2 regions of the Bradyrhizobium sp. LB11.1 genome follow, and region 1 is predicted to be linked to the other one. Evidence: predicted binding sites of a transcription regulator. Region 1 holds the regulator's gene; the other holds the start of a gene.
What was found. Region 1 encodes PhoB, which activates phosphate uptake and scavenging genes when phosphate is short. Its sites were predicted from a motif close to TGTCATNNANCTGTCAT; they were not measured.
Positions count from the first base shown of each region.

Region 2: the regulator PhoB is predicted to act here: its motif matches at 3,352-3,368, upstream of phnC (phosphonate ABC transporter ATP-binding protein).

Region 1 is NZ_JBEPTH010000002.1:501,699-509,404, reverse strand. Features, by position in the region: gene pstA (phosphate ABC transporter permease PstA) at 1-397, shown strand, start outside; gene pstB (phosphate ABC transporter ATP-binding protein PstB) at 394-1,215, shown strand; gene phoU (phosphate signaling complex protein PhoU) at 1,227-1,943, shown strand; gene phoB (phosphate regulon transcriptional regulator PhoB) at 1,966-2,682, shown strand; gene ABIA96_RS06300 (GcrA family cell cycle regulator) at 2,802-3,314, opposite strand; gene ABIA96_RS06295 (aspartate aminotransferase family protein) at 3,767-4,969, shown strand; gene argF (ornithine carbamoyltransferase) at 4,969-5,892, shown strand; gene ABIA96_RS06285 (Hsp33 family molecular chaperone) at 6,063-7,082, shown strand; gene apaG (Co2+/Mg2+ efflux facilitator ApaG/CorD) at 7,200-7,604, opposite strand.
Region 2 is NZ_JBEPTH010000006.1:400,787-408,492, reverse strand. Features, by position in the region: gene ABIA96_RS19035 (dihydrodipicolinate synthase family protein) at 1-564, shown strand, start outside; gene ABIA96_RS19030 (DUF1045 domain-containing protein) at 668-1,372, opposite strand; gene ABIA96_RS19025 (alpha-D-ribose 1-methylphosphonate 5-triphosphate diphosphatase) at 1,391-2,584, opposite strand; gene ABIA96_RS19020 (LbetaH domain-containing protein) at 2,581-3,237, opposite strand; gene phnC (phosphonate ABC transporter ATP-binding protein) at 3,412-4,224, shown strand; gene phnD (phosphonate ABC transporter substrate-binding protein) at 4,290-5,219, shown strand; gene phnE (phosphonate ABC transporter, permease protein PhnE) at 5,292-6,176, shown strand; gene phnE (phosphonate ABC transporter, permease protein PhnE) at 6,191-7,021, shown strand; gene phnF (phosphonate metabolism transcriptional regulator PhnF) at 7,156-7,706, opposite strand, start outside.

The DNA.
Region 1 (7,706 bases):
CCCGGTGGTGCTGCGGACGACCGAGGACATGCTGCTGCTGGTGCCGAACGCATTGCGCGAGGCCGCGTCCGCGCTCGGCCTGCCGCGCTCGCTGGTGATCAAGCGCATCGCCTATCGCGCGGCGCGCTCGGGCCTCATCACCGGCGTCATGCTGGCCACCGCCCGCGTCGCCGGCGAGACCGCGCCGCTGCTGTTCACCGCACTGTCGAACCAGTTCTTCAGCCTGGGCCTGAACAAGACGATGGCCAACCTGCCGGTGACCATCAACAACTTCGTGCAGAGCCCATATGCCTACTGGAAGCAGTTGGCCTGGAGCGGCGCCCTGCTGATCACTTTGACCGTGCTTGCCCTGAACATTGGCGCGCGCATCCTGAGCGCCGAGAGGACTGCAAAATGAGCGAAATGTCTGTTTCCGTCAGTGCGCCCACCGTTCATCCCGGCTCGCAGCCGCTGCCCGACGCTCCGGCCAAGGTGACGGTTCGCAACCTCAACTTCTATTACGGCGAGCACCACGCGCTGAAGAACATCAATCTGGCGCTCGGCACCAACCGTGTCACGGCCTTCATCGGCCCGTCGGGCTGCGGCAAGTCGACCCTGCTGCGCATCTTCAACCGGATGTACGATCTCTATCCGGGCCAGCGCGTCACCGGTCAGCTGATGCTCGACCAGACCAACATTCTCGACCCCAAGCTCGACCTCAATCTGCTGCGCGCCCGCGTCGGTATGGTGTTCCAGAAGCCGACGCCGTTCCCGATGACGATCTACGAGAACATCGCCTTCGGCATCCGTCTCTATGAGAAGATCTCGAAGTCCGAGATGGACGACCGTGTCGAGAAGGCGCTGCGCGGCGGTGCTCTCTGGAACGAGGTCAAGGACAAGCTCAACGCCTCCGGCCTGTCGCTCTCCGGCGGCCAGCAGCAGCGCCTCTGCATTGCCCGCACCGTCGCGGTGCGGCCCGAGGTGATCCTGTTCGACGAGCCCTGCTCGGCGCTCGACCCGATCTCGACTGCCAAGGTCGAGGAGCTGATCCAGGAGCTGTCCGAGAACTACACGATCGCGATCGTGACCCACAACATGCAGCAGGCGGCGCGCGTTTCCGACAAGACCGCCTTCATGTATCTCGGCGAGCTGATCGAGTTCGACGACACCAGCAAGATCTTTACGTCGCCGACCGACCGGCGCACGCAGGATTACATCACCGGCCGGTTCGGCTGAGGAGACAGGACATGGGTTCTGAACATACCGCAAAAGCCTTCGACACCGACCTCCAGGAACTCACGCGCCTGGTCGCCGAGATGGGCGGCATCGCCGAGCGCATGATCGTCGATTCCGTCGACGCGCTGATCCGCCGCGACGTCGCGCTCGGCCAGCGCGTCGTCACCATCGACGCCGAGCTCGACGCGCTCCAGAAGAAGATCGAGGAGCGCGCCGTGCTTACCATCGCGCGTCGCCAGCCGATGGCGGTCGATCTGCGCGAGATCGTCGGCGCCATGCGCGTTGCGACCGATCTCGAGCGCATCGGCGACCTCGCCAAGAACATGGGCAAGCGCGTCGCGGCGCTGGAGACGGATTTCCATCCGCTCAAGCTGTTCCGTGGCCTCGAGCACATGACCGACCTCGTGCAGCAGCAGGTCAAGTCGGTGCTGGACGCCTATGCCGCGCACGACCTGCCGGCGGCGATGGCGGTGTGGAAGGGCGACGAGGAAGTCGACGCCATCTGCACCTCGCTGTTCCGCGAGCTCCTCACCTACATGATGGAGGATCCGCGCAACATCTCGTTCTGCATCCACCTGATGTTCTGCGCCAAGAACATCGAGCGGATCGGCGACCACGCCACCAACATTGCCGAGACCGTGTTCTACATGATCGAAGGCCAGGCCATCACCGATAAGCGGCCGAAGGGCGACATGACGACCTTCGCCACGACGGTCCCCAATACTTGAATCCTTAAGGAGCGACGACCCCATGGGCGCACGCATTATGGTGGTTGAAGACGAAGAAGCTCTGACCGAGCTTCTCCGCTACAACCTCGAAGGCGACGGCTATGACGTCGAGACGGTGATGCGCGGCGACGACGCCGACACCCGTCTCAAAGAGCACATCCCCGATCTGATCGTGCTCGACTGGATGCTGCCGGGTCTGTCCGGTATCGAACTCTGCCGTCGGCTGCGGACGCGGTCCGACACCAAGCAGCTGCCGATCATCATGCTCACCGCGCGCGGTGAGGAAAGCGAGCGGGTGCGGGGCCTGGCGACCGGTGCCGACGATTACATCGTCAAGCCATTCTCGGTGCCCGAGCTGCTCGCGCGCGTGAAGGGCCTGCTCCGGCGCGCTAGCCCTGAGCGGCTCGCAACCGTCCTGGCTTTCGGCGACATCGAGCTCGATCGCGAAAAGCGCCGCGTGGCGCGTTCGGGCCGACCGATCGATCTCGGCCCGACCGAATATCGCCTGCTGGAGTTTTTCCTGGAGCACCCCGGCCGCGTGTTCTCGCGCGAACAGTTACTCGACAGCGTCTGGGGCCGCGACATCTACATCGACGAGCGCACCGTCGACGTGCATATCGGCCGCCTGCGCAAGCTGCTCAATCTCGGCCGCGAGCAGGACCCGATCCGCACCGTCCGCGGCGCCGGATATGCGCTGGATGATCGGTTTGCCAAGGCGGAGCAGGCGCAAAGTTTGTGAGCTGATGTAGCGAGCTCTCGCTGCACATTCCGATGTCGTCGCGGCCTTCGCCGTGACGACATTGAACTTGTTGTAGGGCCGTCGGCGCGCGACGGCTCCAGCTTAATCGCAATACGAACTCAGCGCGGTCCCGGCTTCACCGGCGCGCGCCGACGATCCGACGCCGGCTGATACGCAACGCGCGAGTGCTGGGCGCAGTAGGGCAGGCCCGAAAGCGCCTTGCCGCCGCAGAAGAAGAAATCCGGGCTCGAGGGATCGCCGACCGGCCAGTGGCAGGTCGCCTCGTTCAATTCGAGCAGCGATAGCCGCTGGCTCATCGGCACCACATTGTCGTAGGTGACCGGCTCGGCCTCGACCTCGACCTCGAAGGCCTGCGCCAGCGCGGTGTTGCCCCGCGCGATCGGCCGGCTCACCCGCATCATGTGCTGCGCGGGACGCGCCTTGCGCGGCCGGGGAGCGGCCGACGACGGGCTCTTGGCGCGGCCGGACAGACCGAGCCTGTGCACCTTGCCGATTACGGCATTGCGGGTGACGTTGCCGAGCTCGGCCGCGATCTGGCTGGCCGAAAGTCCGGCCTCCCAGAGCTTTTTCAACTGCTCGACGCGATCGTCGGACCAGGTCAAAACCGTCATTGCACCCTTTCCTTCGCCGCGGGCCAACCATCCTGGGGCCGCACGGCGAATGCCTAAGCCTTAAAAACCCGTGCCGCCCGAATCCCTTAAGGCTCGCCGGGCGCAATGAGACGCCCGAACGTTAACGCCGGTACATGAGGACTTTTGGGATCAGAACCGCTGCACGAGATGTCGTATCTGACAAGCCAGACGCTACAATATGGCGTGACTCGCGCGCAAGAGTCCGCCGACTCGCTTCCACATGTTCCGTGGCGAAATCCCGCGAAATCGTCACCGCAAGACTACGGATTTAGCGTTTCGCGAGGCTTTCGGGCGGCATTGACACCCGTTTCACCAAGCCTAAGATAGTCATGCGTGCCGCCCTTAAAAGGCGGCACGTTTCGTTTTCCGGGCCGGTGAATGGTGCGTTGCGCAATGCACACCACGCCGTCCGCAACATTCAAGTGACCGTCATGACGAATAGCGCAGCCCCGCATTTGCTCCCCGTTTTCGCCAGATCCGACCTCGGTTTCGAGCGCGGCGAGGGCTGCTGGCTGATCGCGACCAATGGCGATCGCTATCTCGATTTCACCTCGGGCGTGGCGGTGAATGCGCTCGGCCATGCCCACCCCGCGCTGGTCAAGGCGTTGCAGGAGCAGGCGACCAAGCTCTGGCATATGTCGAACCTGTTTCAGAGCCCGGACGGCGAGAAGCTTGCCGCGCGCCTCTGCAACGAGAGCTTTGCGGACTTCGTGTTCTTCTGCAATTCCGGCGCCGAAGCGCTGGAGGGCGTGATCAAGCTGGTCCGCCATCATCACTTCTCCAAGGGGCATCCGGAGCGCTACCGCATCATCACTTTCGAAGGCGCCTTCCATGGCCGCACGCTGGCCACGCTGGCAGCGACGGGATCTGCAAAATATCTCGAAGGGTTTGGTCCGCCGATGGAAGGCTTCGACCAGGTGCCGCATGGCGATATCGAGGCCGTAAAGAAGGCGATCGGTCCGGAGACCGCCGGCATCCTGATCGAGCCGATCCAGGGCGAGGGCGGCGTGCGTTCGGCGACTCCTGCTTTCCTGAGGGCGTTGCGCCAGCTCTGCGATGAGAAGGGCCTGCTGCTCGCGTTCGACGAGGTGCAGACCGGCATGGGGCGCACCGGCGATCTCTTCGCCCATCGCCGCACCGGCGTCACACCCGACGTGATGTCGCTGGCGAAGGCGCTCGGCGGCGGCTTCCCGATCGGCGCGGTGCTGGCGACTGCGGACGCAGCCTCCGGCATGGGGCCCGGCTCGCACGGCTCGACCTTCGGCGGCAATCCGCTGGCGATCTCGGCCGCGAACGCCGTGCTCGACGTCATGCTCAAGCCCGGCTTCTTCGACCACGTGCAGAAGATGTCGCTGCTGCTCAAGCAGAAGCTCGCCTCCGTGATCGACCGTCATGGCGATGTCGTCAGCGAAGTCCGCGGCGAGGGGCTCCTGATTGGCATCAAGGCCGTGGTGCCCTCCGGCGACCTGGTCGCTGCGCTGCGCAACGAAAAATTGCTGACCGTCGGCGCCGGCGACAACGTGGTGCGTTTCCTGCCACCCTTGATCGTCAGCGAAGCCGAGATCGAAGACAGCGTCGGGCGGCTTGAACGTGCCTGCGTTGCGCTCTCCGGCAACAAGCGGGCGGCAAGCTGATGAGCAAGACGCCAAAGCACTTCCTGGATATCAACGAGCTGCCGCTGTCGGAGCTCAAGAGCATGCTCGCGGCCTCCTCCGCCATGAAGGCGAAGCAGAAGGCGCATCAGCCGGTCAAGCCGCTCGAAGGCAAGACGCTGGCGATGATCTTCGAGCGTCCGTCGACCCGTACGCGCGTGTCGTTCGACGTTGCCATGCGCCAGCTCGGCGGCGAGCCCATCATGCTCACCGGTGCCGAGATGCAGCTCGGCCGCGGCGAGACCATTGCTGATACCGCGCGCGTGCTGTCGCGCTATGTCGACGCCATCATGATCCGCATCCTCAATCACGAGGCCCTGCTGGAGCTTGCGGCGAACGCGACCGTGCCCGTGATCAACGGCCTGACGCGGCGCTCGCATCCGTGCCAGGTGATGGCCGATCTCTTGACTTACGAAGAGCATCGCGGCCCGATCGAAGGTCGCACTGTCGCCTGGACCGGCGACGACAACAATGTGCTGGCGTCCTGGGCTCATGCGGCCGAGCGCTTCAAGTTCAAGCTGAATGTCGCAACGCCGCTGGAACTCGCCCCCAAGAAGGTGATGCGCGACTTCATCAAGGCGACCGGCGCGTCGATCGTGCTCGGCACCGATGCGGAAGCCGCCGTGAAGGGTGCCGATTGCGTCGTCACCGACACCTGGGTGTCGATGGGCGACAAGGAAGGTGAGCACCGCCACAACGTGCTCAAGCCCTACCAGGTCAATTCCAAGCTGATGTCGCTGGCCAAGCCCGACGCGCTGTTCATGCACTGCCTGCCTGCCCATCGCGGCGAGGAGGTCACCGACGAGGTGATCGACGGTCCGCAATCGGTCGTGTTCGACGAGGCCGAAAACCGCCTGCACGCGCAGAAGGGCATTTTGGCCTGGTGCTTTGACGCGGTGAAGTAATCATCTTGTAGCCCGGATGGAGCGCAGCGTAATCCGGGGTTCTCAACGCGCGGAAGACCTCCCCGGATTGCGCTGCGCTCCATCCTGGCTACGCAGCCCGTCGTTCCGCGGACGACGGAATGCGGGCGTGCCTCTTTCATTTTACCTCGATCGACCCCAGATAATGCGCCATGGTTTCCCAATCCCCTGACATGAACACCGGGCTCGAGGGCCCGGTTCGTGCGCCGTCCGCGGTTCCCGTCGATGACGCCGTGCTGCCCTACGAGGTCGACGCGCTCGATGTGCGTGGGCGGCTGGTGCGGCTCGGTCCCGCGCTCGACGAGATCCTGACCAAGCACGATTACCCGGCACCCGTCGGCAAGCTGCTCGGCGAGGCTATCGTGCTGACGACGCTGCTCGGCTCGGCGCTGAAGTTCGAAGGCCGTTTTATTCTGCAGGCACAGACCGACGGGCCGGTGTCGTTTCTGGTGGTGGACTATCAGGCGCCGGATCGCCTGCGCGCCTATGCGCGCTTTGATGCCGAGCGCCTCGGTGATGCCAAGGATACTGGCATGCACTCCGGCGCGCTGCTCGGTCATGGTCATCTCGCCATGACCATCGACCAGGGGCCCGACATGAGCCGCTACCAGGGTCTGGTTGCGCTCGATGGCGGCAGCCTGGAAGACGCCGCCCACGAATATTTCCTGCGCTCCGAGCAGATCCCGACCCGCGTGCGCCTCGCGGTCGGCGAGGAGTGGCGCTCGAGCGACGGCGGCAAGCATCGCTGGCGTGCCGGCGGCATGCTGATGCAATTCCTGCCGAAGGCGCCGGAGCGGGCGCGGCAGGCGGATCTGCATCCCGGCGACGCGCCCGAAGGCGCCGAGGTGCACGCCATCGCTGAAGACGACGCGTGGGTCGAGGCGCGCTCGCTGATCGAAACCGTCGAGGACGTCGAGCTGATCGATCCCGATCTCTCCGGCGAGCGGCTGCTCTATCGCCTCTTCCACGAGCGCGGCGTGCGCGTGTTCAATCCGATGGTCCTGAAAGCGCAATGCTCCTGCTCGCGCGACGCGGTCGCGTCGATGCTGAAGAGCTTTTCGCCGGATGATCGCAGCGCGATGGTCAAGGACGACAAGGTCGTCGTGACCTGTGAGTTCTGCTCATCGGTGTACGAGTTCACGCCGGATGAAGCGGGCGTCGAAGACGCGTAACATCGTTCTCGTAGGGTGGGCAAAGCGTAGCGTACCCACCATTTTGTCAGTGAATTCGAGCGAGATCGCGGGCACGGCGCTTTGCGCCTTTGCCCACCCTACGGCACCTGCGCTCGCCTAATTCAACACCCGCTTATGATCCGGGCTGTCGAGCGAAAACGTCGGCACATCGATCTCGAAACGTTCGCCGCTTGCGCTGACCATCTGGTAGCGGCCGGTCATGAAGCCGGAGGCGGTCGATAGCGGCACGCCGGAGGTATATTCGAAGCGTTCGCCGGGGGCCAGAGTCGGCTGCTCGCCAACCACGCCTTCGCCCTTCACCTCCTGCTGCCGGCCGGAGGCGTCGGTGATGACCCAGTGCCGCGTCTTGAGCTGCACGGTCTCGTCGCCGGAATTGATGATGACGATGGTGTAGGACCAGAAAAAGCGCGAGCGGTCGGCCGACGACTGCTCCGGAACAAAGTTCGGCTCGACGGTCACTTCGATCTGGCGGGTCACGGCGCGGTACATGATTGCCATCATAGCGAAAACCCCGCCGGGAACCAAACGCCGCAGCGCCCTTTCGCGACATCGTCCCGCCAGAATTGGCGGGGAAGTACACCCGTATGTGATCCGGCCGCTTTG
Region 2 (7,706 bases), on a different contig from region 1:
AAAGGCGTCGTCGAGTTCTTCAAGGTGCTTTCGGGAGCGATCAGCATCCCGATCATGATCCAGGATGCGCCGGTCGCGGGCACGCCGTTGTCCGTCGAGCTGCTGGCACGGCTGGCGCGCGACTTCGGCAACATCCGCTATTTCAAGATCGAGGTCGCAGGCGCGGCGTCAAAGCTCCGTAACCTGATCGAAGCGGGCGGCAACGATATCGAGGGTCCCTGGGACGGCGAGGAGGCGATCACGCTGCTCGCCGATCTCGATGCGGGCGCGACCGGCGCGATGACCGGCGGCGGCTATCCCGACGGCATTCGCCAGATCATCGATCCCTATTTCGCGGGCGATCGGGAGAAGGCGAAGGCCGCCTATGAGCGCTGGCTGCCGCTGATCAACTACGAGAACCGCCAATGCGGCCTGATCGCTTGCAAGGCAATGATGCAGGCCGGCGGCGTGATCAAGTCGGACATGGTCCGCCATCCGCTGCAGCCGCTGCACCCGGCGACACGCGCGGGGCTGCTGGAATTGGCGAAGGAGCGTGACGCGCTGGCGCTGCGGTGGGGGAAGTAGAGTCGCACACTCCGCAATCGTAGGGTGGGCAAAGCGTAGCGTGCCCACAACCTGTTGCTGTCACGAAGAGTGGTGGGCACGGCGCTTCGCGCCTTTGCCCACCCTACGAGGTCCGCGCCAGCTTCCACTCACCGATGATGCGAAATCCTGCCTTGGCATCGTCCTGCCGAAACAGCGCGATCCGATCGATCGCCAGCGTATCCAGCTTCAGCGTCGCAAACCGCCCCCGCAGCATCTCCAGAATCGGCCCGCGGCGCTCCGCATCGAGCCGCCCCGTCAGCGTCATGTGGAAGCGGAATTCTTCCATCACGTAAGGATAGCCCCAGCGGTCGAGATACTCGCGCTGCCGCCCGCTGAGCCTTTCCGGCTTGCGCCGCGCGCGATCTTCCGCCGTCAGGGCCGGGCGAAATGAATCGAAATCGCGGACGCAGTCCGCCGCCAGCTGCTGGAGCGCGTCGACAGGCTCAGCCGGAATGATTGCGATGAAGCCGCTGATGGCATCGACCACCGGCTGGATCACCGGCATCGGCCGCGCCTTCTCTGCGAATGTCGCGCAGGCGGCCTCGAGCTCGGCCTCGGTCCTGCCCGATACCAGCGCCATCGGCGCCTTTAGTGTGCCGTGAAAGCCGTATTTGCGGGGATCGGCGGTGATGTCGCGCCAGTCGGGCGCGACATGCAGGGCCTCCTGCGGAAACGAAATCTCGTCGCCCGTGTAGGCATCATAGCCGAGCAGCTCAGCGCCGAAGCGGGACAGCGCATTGTCGGCGCCGGCGGCAAAATAGATCGCGTAGCGGGGAGAATCTGTCATTGCCGGAGCATAACCAATTTATGCCGCGACGACAGTCTCGCGCGGCGTCGCCGCAGCGCTGAGCAGCCGCGTCGCATCGGTGAGATGCACGAGCTTTCCGGCGGCAATCACCGCAACCAGCCGCGGCCGTTCGGGCGCGCTGTCGTCGACCAGCAGGATGTCGGCGCGACGGCCTGCGGCGAGCGTGCCGCGATCGATCAGGCCTGTGGCCTGCGCCGGTGCCAACGAGATCAGCTTCCAGGCCTCCGTCAGCGGCAGCACGCCGTCCGCGGCAAGCCGGAACGCGGCGAGCAGTGGCGCCGGATAATAATAATCCGACGCCAGCACCGAGCAGAGTCCCTTGGCGATCATGTCGGACGCCTTGGTCCAGCCGGTATGGCTGCCACCGCGCAGGACGTTCGGCGCGCCGTAGACGATGGCGTCGCCAGCAGAAGCGGCTTCGCGCGCGGTCTCCTCGTTGATCGGAAATTCGGCGAGAGTCACGCCCATAGCACGAAAGCCTTGTCGCATCGCCGGCGTCGCATCGTCATGTGAGAGCATCCGCACGCCGGCGGCGCGAGAAGCAGCCGCGAGCCGGCCGATCGATGCCGGAACATCGGCGGCACGCGATACGATGTGAGCGACGAGGCTGTCGAAATCGTCGCTCGATAGCCCTGTGCGCTCCACCATGCGGTTGCGCTTGCGTGGCTTGGCCATGTCGCCGATGGTGCCGTCCATGTGGTCGTTGAAAGCGAACAGGTCGACGCGGCCTTCGGCGAGCCACTGGCCGATCTCGTCCTCGGCATCGAGATTGTAGGTCTCGTGCCGCAGGTGAAAGCGGGTGTCGGCGGCGAAGTGCGGACGCTGCCGCTCGATCGCCTCGAGCAGACACCTTGCATTGTCGCCGCTGCGCAGGCCCGGCTCCCACGACCAGGTCGTGGCGTGGAACACCGTGGTGATGCCGTTGCTGATGACCTGGCGGTCGGTGTCGGCAAGCGCGACGTCGATCGGGAAATCGACGCCGGCGCGCGGCATCATCTGCCGCTCGAAGGCATCGCCATGAAGGTCGACGATCCCGGGCAGCACCAGCAGGTTGCGCGCATCGATCGCCAGCCGGGCTCGGCCGCGAGACGCGTCGACCTGCGTAATGTCAGTTCCGGAAACCGCGAGTGAAGTTTCGGCGAACTCGGAGTCGATCAGGGTCCGACCACCTTCAAGGAAAATGTCTGTCACGCGACCGCGCTTCGTTTGCTGGCAGAGCAATGTGCCCCTGCTTCATATGCCGTCAGGAAATCTTCAATTGCGAGCTTGCGGAAATCGGGCAGCGCCGCACGCAATTTGTCGTGATCCCAGTCCCACCATGCCAGCTTTGCAAGCCGTCCGGCAACCTCTTCCGAGAACCGGCGCCGCACGATGCGCGCGGGATTGCCGGCGACGATGGTGTAGGCCGGCACGTCCTTGGTGACGATGGCGCCGGCCGCGATCACCGCACCGGTGCCGATGTTGCGGCCCGGCAGCACGACCGCGCCATGGCCGATCCAGACGTCATGGCCGATATGAACGTGATGCTGGCGTCGCCAGTCGAAGAATTCAGTGTCGTCACTTTCGCCCGGAAAATAGGCGCTGGAGCGATAGGTGAAGTGCGCCTGCGTCGCGCGGTGCATCGGATGATTGCCGGGATTGATGCGCGTCATCGCCGCGATCGAGCAGAATTTTCCGATGGTGGTGTAGGTGATCTGCGCGTCGTTGACGACGTAGGAGTAATCGCCCATCGCCACCTCGTGCAGGATCGTGCGCGCGCCGACTTCGGTGTAGGCGCCAAGCCGGGTCTCGTGCAGCTTCGCAGATGCATCGATGGTCGGTTGGACCGAAAGCAGCTTGGCCATGTTGCATCCGAAAGCTTGAGGGCAGGCGCTCGTCTTCGAGCGGCTTGATGACAATGTCACGACGACGCGATGACAGTGGACGATGTGTGTAGGATCGCCGCACCGCGATGGCCGTGTCACACAAGTGTCAAGCGTCGGCGATAGCGATGGGCTCCAGCTACTCTGGAGCCCTGCATGCTGGTGGTTGAAGGTCTGACGTGCCGCTTCGGCGCAAAAGCCGCGGTGGACGACGCCTCGTTTCAAATCTCCCCCGGCGGCTTCGTCGGTGTGATCGGGCGTTCCGGCGCCGGTAAATCGACGCTGTTGCGGACCCTCAATCGTCTGGTGACGCCGACGCAGGGCCGTATCCTGTTCGACGGCCTCGACGTCACCGCGCTGCGCGGCAAGCAGCTGCGGCAGTGGCGGGCGCGATCGGCGATGATCTTTCAGCAGTTCAACCTGGTCGGCCGGCTCGACGTGCTGACCAACGTGCTGATGGGACGTTTGGCCACGATGCCGGCCTGGCGCTCGCTGTCGCAGACCTGGCCCGAGCAGGACAAGGCGCTGGCGATGTCGGCGCTCGAACAGTTCGATATCGCCTCGCTCGCCGCCCAGCGTGCCGACCAGCTCTCCGGGGGGCAGCAGCAGCGCGTCGCGATCGCGCGGGCGCTGGTGCAGCAGCCCGACATCATCCTCGCCGACGAGCCAATCGCCTCGCTCGACCCGCGCAACACCAAGATCGTGATGGATGCGCTTCTGCGTATCAACAAGCACTTCGGCATCACCGTGCTCTGCAATCTGCATTCGCTCGATCTGGCGCGCAGCTATTGCGACCGCCTGATCGGCATGGCGGCGGGCCGGGTGGTGTTCGACGGCGCGCCGTCCGAGCTGACCGACCTTGTCGCGCGTGAGCTCTACGATCTTGAGGCTGCCGACGTCATGGGCGGCACACCTGTCCCGGCGCCCGAGGGCGTCCCGGCACTCGGAACGGCGGCAGCCGCCGCTTGAGGAGCGCCGCAGCCGTCATTGCCAGTTTTTTGCGTCAACCGAACCCAACCGATGAAGAGGTCATCATGATTACTCGCAGACTCATTCTGGCCGGCGCCGCCGCGCTGACCTTTGCCGGATCCGCTTCCGCCGAAGACTGGAAAGCGAAATATCCGGAGATCACCTTCGCCGTGATCCCGGCCGAGAACGGCTCGGGCGTCACCGAGCGCTATGGTCCCTTCGTCGATTATCTGTCGAAGGAGCTTGGCGTGAAGGTTACGCTGCGCGTCGCCAACGACTACGCTGCCGTCATCGAAGGCCAGCGCGCCGGCAACATCCAGATCGGCTATTACGGCCCGGCCTCGTTCGCCCGCGCGCGTCTCACCGGCGTGAAGACGGATGCCTTCGTCATCGACGTCAATTCCGACGGATCGAAGGGTTACTACTCGGTGTTCTACGTGCTGGCGAAGTCGCCGTACCAGAAAGTCGAGGAGCTCAAGGGCAAGAATCTCGGCCTGGTTGATCCGAACTCGACCTCGGGCAACAACATGCCCCGCTTCAAGCTGAACGCGATGGGCATCGATCCCGACGCCTACTTCTCCAAGGTGATCTTCACCGGTAGCCACGAGAATGCAGTGCTGGCGCTGGCCCAGGGCACCGTCGACGTCGCCGCCAACTGGTGGAACGCCGCCGACGATTCCAACCTGACCCGCATGCTCAACAAGGGCATGGTGAAGTCGGCCGACGGCACCGTGTTGAAGAAGGAAGACTTCCGCATCATCGTGAAGTCCGACCTCATCATCAACTCGCCCTACGCCTATCTCAGCGATCTGCCCGACGATATGAAGGCCGCCATCAAGAAGGCCTTCCTCGACGCGGCGCAGAAGGATCCCGAGGCGTTCAAGAAGCTCTCCGACGGCAAGAACAAGCCCTGGGAGCCGATCTCCAACGACGATTACAACAAGACCATCGAGCTGATTAAGTTCGTCGACAATCTGCGTAAGAAGGCGTCCTGAGCTCGTCGGGACGACGCTACTCGAGCCGGGTCGGCGGACCCGGCTCTTTTTCTTGATGGATCCGTGCCTTCGATGACGATTGCGGTTTCGATCCTACCCGAGCAGCAGCTCGCCGTCCTCAACGCTGCCTATCGCAAGGCAGTTGCGCGCAAGCGCTTGCGCCTGCTGGCAGGCCTCGCCGTGTTCGTCGCCGCGCTGATCGTGGCATCGATCGGCGCCGAGGTGAATTTGCGCACCTTCTTCGCCTATTTCGGCAACTTCGTCAGCTATTTCGACCGCATCCTCACCCTCGACAGCGGTCAGCGGGTCTGGGCCAATTTTGGCGAGTGGTTCTGGGGCTGGCACAAATGGCTGAAGCTGCTCGGAGAGACGCTGCTGATCAGCTATGTCGGCACGCTGGCCGGCGCTGTCCTGGCTTTCCTGCTGAATTTCTTCGCGGCTGAAAACACCTCGCCCGGACCATGGCTTCGCTTCGTGGTGCGGCGCCTGCTCGAATTTGCGCGCACGGTGCCGGGCATCGTTTTCGCGCTGATCTTCGTGATCGCCTTCGGCCTCGGGCCGATGGCGGGCGTGCTCGCGATCGCGATCCACTCCACGGGCGCGCTCGGCAAATTGTTCTCGGAAATCGTCGAGAATGCCGACATGAAGCCGGTCGAGGGCATCCGCTCGACCGGTGCGAGCTGGATTTCCTGCATGCGCTTTGCGATCCTGCCGCAGGTCTCGGCCGGCTACGCCAGCTACGCGCTTCTCCGCTTCGAGATCAACGTCCGCGAGGCGTCGGTCATGGGCTTCGTCGGCGCTGGCGGCATCGGGCAGGAGCTGATCGTCGCGATCCGCAAATTCTACTACTCCGACGTCAGCGCGATCCTCGTGACCATCATCGTCACGGTTTTCCTGATCGACATCACGACCGGCTGGGTGCGTGGCCGCTTGTTCGGCAGGGAGGCGCGGACGTGAGCAAGCTCCCGGAGATGAATGCCGCGGAGCTCCGCGCGCGCTACCCAGATGTCTTTAGCCGCCCGGCGTCGTTGCGCCTCGCAACGCCCGTGATGCTCGTCGTCGCGTTCGCGATCTTCGTGTTCGGCCTGGTCGATCTCGATTTCTCGCCGTCGCGTTTCATCTCGGGGCTGAGCCAGCTCGGCTGGATCAGCATGATGATGATCCCGCCCGATCCCGGCTCGTCGCTGCCGCTCTATCTGAAGGCGATGGGAGAGACCCTGTCGATCGCGCTGCTCGGCACCACGCTGGCCGCAGTGCTGGCGCTGCCGGTCAGCCTGTTCGCGGCGCGCAATGTGGTGCCGTCGATCTTCCTGCGCTTTCCGGTGCGGCGATTCCTCGATTCGATTCGCGGCGTCGACACGCTGATCTGGGCGCTGGTGTGGATCAACGTCGTCGGGCTCGGCCCGTTCGCCGGCGTGCTCGCGATCGCGGTGTCGGATTTCGGCGCGTTCGGCAAACTGTTCTCGGAGGCGATCGAAGGGGCCGATCAGAAGCAAGTCGAGGGCATCCGTGCCTCCGGTGGCAGCGCGCTGCACGAGATTCGCTTCGGCCTGATGCCGCAGGTGCTGCCTGTCATCGCCGGACAGGTGCTCTATTTCATCGAATCCAACACGCGCTCGGCCACCATCATCGGGATCGTCGGTGCCGGCGGCATCGGCCTCCAGCTCGCCGAGCAGATCCGCGTGTTGGAATGGCAGAAGGTGTCGTTCCTGATTCTGATGATCCTGGTCGCGGTCGCCGCGATCGATTTCATCTCCGGCAAGCTGCGGTTTGCGATTATTGGGCGAAGGGCTGTCGCCTGATCACAGCTGCCGTAGGGTGGGCAAAGCGCAAGCGTGCCCACCATTCCTCTCGAATCTTGGAAGTATCGTGGGCACGGCGCAAGAGCGCCTTTGCCCACCCTACGAGACCGTTGTCGTGGAGCGAGCGAGCGCCCCTAAGGCTCGACTAAAAACTCCACCCGCTCTGCCGCAAAGCGCGAGTGCTTCGTCACCAGCGGCTTGCCCTCGAGATCGAGGTCGGTGGCATCGACCACCAGGATCGGCCGGCCCAGCGGGAGATCAAGCCGCGCAGCGTCGGTCGCATCGACGATGCCGGCGGTGATCCGGGTGGCGCCGCGGCGGTAATCGCGGATTCCGTAATGCTCGAGCATCTTCGTCATCGAGCGCGTCGCGGCAAACACGGTGCCGGCACTCGGAAACAGTTCCGCCGACAGCCAGGTCGTGGAGACGCAGATCGGCGTGCGGTCGGCGAGGCGAATGGCCTCGATCCGGACCAGCGGTGCGCCGGACTTCAATCCCAGTTCCCGCGCGAGCTCGCGGGTCGCGATGTCTTCCGATGCCTCGATCAGCTGGCCCCGCGGTTCGCGACCACCGGCGCCGACGATCTCGGAGAAGCGCGTGCGCGAGCGCAAGGGATAGGCGAGTTTCTGCGCCTCGACATAGGTTCCGCTGCCGCGTTCGGCGCGGACGATGCCGCGCTCGGCAA